DNA from 2 places in the Paenibacillus sp. J22P59 genome. Region 2 is predicted to be linked to the other one. Evidence: riboswitches for the same ligand, from Rfam matches in the RefSeq annotation. Region 2 holds a riboswitch; the other holds the start of a gene.
The links. Region 2 has a riboswitch for cyclic di-AMP ahead of AC50YO_RS23320 (C40 family peptidase). Riboswitches for the same ligand answer to the same signal wherever they lie in the genome.
Positions count from the first base shown of each region.

Region 1: it holds a riboswitch for cyclic di-AMP, as region 2 does, so the genes downstream of both, AC50YO_RS23790 (resuscitation-promoting factor) here and AC50YO_RS23320 (C40 family peptidase) in region 2, are expected to answer to the same signal.

Region 1 is NZ_JBXENX010000019.1:53,686-56,819, forward strand. It holds gene AC50YO_RS23790 (resuscitation-promoting factor) at 154-1,302, opposite strand; cyclic di-AMP (ydaO/yuaA leader) riboswitch at 1,545-1,750, opposite strand; gene AC50YO_RS23795 (TatD family hydrolase) at 1,935-2,708, opposite strand; gene AC50YO_RS23800 (HD domain-containing protein) at 2,738-3,134, opposite strand, start outside.
Region 2 is NZ_JBXENX010000018.1:38,542-41,675, reverse strand. It holds gene AC50YO_RS23325 (cryptochrome/photolyase family protein) at 1-1,282, opposite strand, end outside; gene AC50YO_RS23320 (C40 family peptidase) at 1,407-1,877, opposite strand; cyclic di-AMP (ydaO/yuaA leader) riboswitch at 1,881-2,033, opposite strand; gene AC50YO_RS23315 (hypothetical protein) at 2,323-3,134, opposite strand, start outside.

The DNA.
Region 1 (3,134 bases), on a different contig from region 2:
GTGCAACCTTCATTCCTATGACAACGTCTATTTACTATATCCGTAATCTCTTGTTTAATGAATGTTTACTGCCCCTGAACAGACAAAAAGAAGAGGCAGTGCCTCTCCTTATCATGACATATTTAGCTTCTAAATACGATACCGTCATCTCGCCTAGCTTGCTGACGGCTTATTTGGCCCAAGTACGTATACCGTGAACCCTTTCTTTCTGCCAAAATTGGTTGCCTGCTTCGCACTGTCGAAGTACACATCAATTTTGTTGCCTTTGATTGCACCGCCCTTATCCTCCGCTCTGCGGAAGCCGATGCCTTCGATATATACCCACCAACCGATTGGAATGACTTTAGGATCGACTGCAATCGTACGTCCCTCTGTCACACGTGTACCGGAAGCTGTGATTCCGAAATCAGGGTGATCTTTTCCTTTGCCTGTGGAGCGCAGATCCGCTGTATAGGCCGTAAGAGTGAAGTTGCTCAATACTTTCTTAGCTTTGAACGTAACACCTCTCTTAGTATAGCTCATGAGGCTTGGACTTTTGTTGGAAAGCACCTGTACCTTAGGCTCTGCCTTCTTCGTTCCGACTGCAACAACCTGATTGACCGCTCTCGCTTCAACCACCTTGCTCACGACAGTCTCTGATATAAGAACACCATTCTCATAATGCTTCTCTATATTCTCGACGACAAGGCCCTCTTTACCGGTCTGAACCAACTTCTCCTTGCCTGTCTCCAGAGTCGGATCTTCCTTCTTAACGATCGAGAACGGAGTAGTACGCTCTTTCTCACTCACTTTTTTGTCAACGCGGATAACGGATAAGGTCATATCCTCCGTGACTAGTGTGCTCAACGATGGCAATATCTTATCTTGATCGCGAACCGAAATATTCAAATCATCGATCGCTGCTTGCACTGTTTTCTCTGTCGTGTACATCGTTGAGGTCTTGCCATCAGCTTTTACAACGACTGGAACCGCGAAATTAATCTCAATCCGGTCTCCGTCTTTGATGGACGCATTCAGAGGAACTGAGACCTCATCATGCGGACCAATTGTAATAGCTTGTTCATCCAGTAGGCGTTGCAGGACCCATTGTTTTGTCTTCACAATAGTTTCTTGTCCATTAACCACTACGGATACGCTTTTGTCAGCCGATCCGTACAACAACACCAAAAACATGAAAGTCATAGCGATTGAGATAGTAGCACTCAGAAGAATCAAACGCAAGTTTCCATGCTTCCATCGCAATGCGAAAGACATGCTGGATGATCGTTTCACATGGGTTTCCTTAGCTTGGATAATGCCCACTTCATCGGTCCTCCTTCATAGCCCCGCCGCCTAGTGTAACATGATACATTGACGTGACTATAGTATATTGGCGTGATCAACACGCTCCAGTCTATTCTTACGCCCCCCACCTCCTAAATCTACCCTATGTCGACCATTTCCGTGTTATTCGGAAAATAAAAAGAAGCCGTCGACAGAGGATCTGTATCGTGGCTTCCCGAATGGTCTGCTAGACTTCAGGGTTGGTGGATGCACGAGGGTGATCGCTCTCTATAACACGCTTACGAGGTTAGCTGTCGGGTTCGGGCAAGAGAGCTGCCCTAATCACGGATCGAATGCTCATGGCAATCGCCGCAAAATTCACCCCTAGAAGAATTCATCATGGTCTTGTTGTGAGGTAACATTCTCCCCCAACATAGTCGCCCTGGTTCCCCCGCTCTCCGCAATGGAGATTAAGCGCAAACTGGAAATCCAATACAAAAATTTAAAGCTCTGAAATGAATCATACCTTCACCAGAGCCTAGTTGTAAAGATGAGATAAAAGACGATTTTAACGAAATTTCAGCATTACCACTGAAAATTTAGCCGATTTCCCAAGCAAAAATCAGTTTTATCGTCGTAAAGGTCTCGTTTTCTCTGCTTTTCAACCGATTTTACTGAATTCGGAAACATTTTTTACCATTTTGGGTGGTGATTTCAGCAATTTCTTCCTTCGTTTTCCCCTTAATTTCAGCTACCATGTCGGCCACAAGGGATACATAAGAGGTCTCATTTCTCTTCCCTCTATATGGATGCGGGGCCAAATAAGGGGAGTCTGTTTCCATTAATAATCGATCCAAAGGAACTGTTGCAAGCACCTCTTTTGGCACCCTCGCGTTCTTGAATGTAAGCGGTCCACCGAACGAAATATAGAAGTTCATATCGAGACATTGCTTAGCGGTTTCAGGACTGCCAGAAAAACAGTGCATGACCCCTCCAACCTCGGAAGCATTCTCCTCCTTTAATAGTCGAAGAATATCCTCATGGGCATCCCGATTATGAATAACAATCGGTTTATTAAGGCGCTTGGCTAGGCGAATCTGCTCGCGGAACACACGCTGCTGCACGTCCTTGGGAGAAGTATCCCAATGATAATCCAAGCCAATTTCCCCTATTGCTACAACCTTTTCATGTGAACAAAGCTGTTCGATCCATTCCAAATCCTCAGGTCTCATATCAATGCTATCGACAGGATGCCAGCCGACAGCAGCATAGATAAACTCATACTGCTCGGCTAATGCTATTGTCGATGGAATCGTCTCGCGATTAAACCCAATGTTAAGCATTAAATCTACACCAGCAGCTCTTGCTCTTTCAATCACTTCTGCACGGTCTTCGTCGAATTGTGAAGCATCGAGATGGGTATGTGTGTCGAATAAAGAGATCATATTTTGTCATGCTCCTTCTATAATAAGGCTTATAGTTTGAATAGCTCGCGAACAGGCTTGCTTAATTGGTCTGCAGCGGCTGCCAGAGGCTCCTCTGGATAATACAAATGATATTGTCCCTGATGCAGGCCAGTTATAGAGGATACGATGTCGGATTTAGCCGAGATCTCAATAAATCTATCCTGCTCGTCCAACAACAGAATAGGTGTCTTCTCCTCTTTCCCTCCTTTTTTGGTATCGGGACGATAGATGTCATAGGGCTGGTCGAAAGGAAAGTCAATCTCCATATGATAGTCTGGATTAAGGCCTATTTCAACAAACTGGCGTTGCACTTCTTCTAATAAAGTGTCGTCTGGTTCATCTATGGTTATATATTTGTATAAGCGGCGATTCAAGAAGCGGTCGCAGAGATCTGACAAGAGAGCA
Region 2 (3,134 bases):
CCGGCTGCGGCTCATGGATTTCCTTATCGGACAAGTGAGCAAGCTGAGGAAGCCATTGGCGGATATAGGCTCCGCTTGGATCATGCGTCCGGGATTGCGTTAAGGGATTCATAATCCGGAAGTAGGGTGCGGCATCATATCCTAAGGAAGAGCTCCATAACCATCCACCCCGATTCAGTGTATTGTCATAGTCGCTTAGGTGAAGGCGGAAATAGCTTTCTCCAAGGGTGAACGGACAGAGCAGGTTCTTAGTCAAGAACATGGCTGTGACCATGCGGAGCCGATTGGGCAGCTGTCCCGTATGATTCAATTGGGTCATCGCCGCATCTATAATTGGAATTCCGGTTCTCCCGGCAGCCCAAGCCTCAAAGTGCTCATCAGATAAAAGGGATAAGTCTAGTGTACTCTCATAAGAAAAGTAATGCTCATTGTACATCGCTTGATAGATGTAAAAATCACGCCAGGCAAGCTGTCTAATCCACGCTTCTGAGCCGGGTAGTCCCAGGCACCATTCATACGCTTGTCGTGCCGATAGGGCTCCTGTGTTCAAGAAGCGGGATAATTCACTCGTCCGATTGACCGCGTAGTGATCCCGTTCGTCCACATAAGAGGACAATCGCTCTCTACTGAACAGCTCTAACTGATCGGTCACAGTTGAATAAAGATCACATGTACTGGAAGAGGCGCTTAAGACGGCAGTTATCTCGCTTGGCAGGGTGTATCGCACAGTGATGCTGCTGTGCAATTGTGTAACGGTTGTTAAGTCTGTAAGAGAAGCACTTCCTGAAGGCGTATAATACTGAAGCATATAGGAGCTCCACATCCGATAAAAAGGCGTGAATACTTTGTAGGGCTCTGTTCTCCTAGTAAAGGTCTGGAACGCTTCGAGGTCGATCAGAGAGGAATCTGCCAGCGGCATCCATCTGATTCGGGCTGCTGAGCAAGCTAGTTGGATTCCTTTATCTCGTTCTCGGGCATAAGGGGTGTAATCCGCATGGACGATAACCTCTTCGATCGGATACTTCTGCAGGAGGGCTGCAACAATTTGAGCAGGATTGCCGTATAGAATATGAAGCTGCTTGCCCACTGATGAATAGGCCCGCAGAAGTGTCGCCGCTTGAGCAATGAAGTTGCGTCCGCTATGGCTGTTCAATCGCTCATCGCTAATTAGGGATGGATCAAGGACAAGCAGATGAATGCCCGTATGATGATGCTTATGAATATAATTAAATGCTCGCATATCGTTTGAACGCAGGTCTTTGCGGTGAATAAATAAGTACATAGCAAGCGGTCCTCCTTAAGATTATAAAAACAGAAAAGCCGCAAGCGATTTGTCCAAGAGACAAATAACTGCGGCTCTGCTGAATAAGACCCATAATCACTTCGGCCAGGAAGTGGTGATAAGCTTATTCTTCGTCAGCATATTTTTCAAACGTAGTAGTGTTCATAACGCGACGAGCGTTCACGTACCGATTCTCATAATAGGAATCGCTCAGCTTGCTAATTACAACGCCCTTGCTGGACGAGGAATGTGCAAATTTGCCATCTCCTACATAGATGCCGACATGGGATACACCTTTACCGTTCGTGTTGAAGAATACAAGGTCTCCAGCAACGAGATCGCTCTTAGCGACCGCTTTTCCTGCCTTTGATTGTGAGCCGGATGTACGGGGAAGTTCAATTCCCATCTTATCGAATACATAGCTCGTGAATCCAGAGCAATCAAAGCCTTTCGTCGACGTTCCGCCGCTTTGGTACGGAGTGCCGATTAACTCATCGATGATGCCGTTCATTTTGGAATCCGCGAAAGCGCTGCCTGCTTGAAAGGCAAGCATTAACACGAGTCCCAGTAGTAGTGCGGTAACTTTTTTCAAAATGGTGGAGCTCCTTCCAATTGCCGACGAGGTTAGCTGTGGGGTTCGGTTGAAGGATCCCTATGATTTCTCAGGCGCCGATCAAGTCGGACGTCGAAATCAATTCACCCAGAGGTGGTTCCCCCGTTTCCAGTACAAGGAATTTGGCAAGTTTTTTATGTACCTGCTAACTATTCGTTTTTTTCCACGTATCTCCTCCTTCAATTGGCAAATTCTAATAATTCTCATGTAATGTTTTGGCTATTGAGCGCGTATATTCGTGTTTTCTGCTTATTTTATATAAATTAGAGGCGTGCAAATGCTAATAACTTTTATTTATGTGGAGTTTAAGAGAAATATGTTGTTTTTTTATAGGGACGATAGTCTGGGGATATATCAAAACGGCTCGTAGCTTGCAGTTCCAACAGTGGAACTGCAAGCTACGAGCCGTTTTTTTTCGTGCCTCACATTAACTTTCTTTGGATTGCAGGCAATCGTACTGGGCAGCAACGGTCCACACCTTCATCATAGTTCGGATGAGATGGAAGCTCTGGTGGAGAATTAAGGCCAGCAGGCCGGCCCATACAAGCGAGATGCCGCTTACAAATAGGTTAATGCCTGCACCGATTCCCCACATAGCGAAGGTTAAGCCTGCATAAGGAATCAGATGGCGAAGAGCCTTCCACAGCGCATGCAGAGTTCCGCTGCGAGTAATAATGCCAAAGGCCATCGACAAGAAGAGCAGATGGAGCAGAATCCCCCAGAGCAGCCACCCTGCGGCTAACGGCAGCGTGTGTTGTAATAGCTCTCCGGGAGAGGAGCTATGGAGGATTCCCTTCACAGCTCGCGGGAGCAGCCACCATGCTGGTGCCAATGCAAGCAGCATCTCTGCCCAGTATAATAGCGTAACCGGCTTCCACGCCTTACGTATGCCTTGCAGGAATTGTGTACCTTTATGATCATTTGCATGATGAAGGGAGTAGAACAGACCTGCATTGAAAAGTGGAGTGAGCAGCATTCGGGCAGCAAACAGCCCTCCAAGCATCCATAGGTATGGTGTGCTCAGATCCGTCTTAGTCAGCTGGAACTGGGCTTCATGCATGAAGAGCTGTACGGATGAACCGTAGGGAGAGCTGTCTGGGAAACGCCTGAGCAGCGGCGATATGACCGAGTCTACGAAGCGATATAAGAAGAAACCCCAGAGCAGCTGATACAGAAACAATAGGATAACGATATAGAAATGCTTGATAGCCAGTCTCCAGCCTTGTATGATATGGCCTT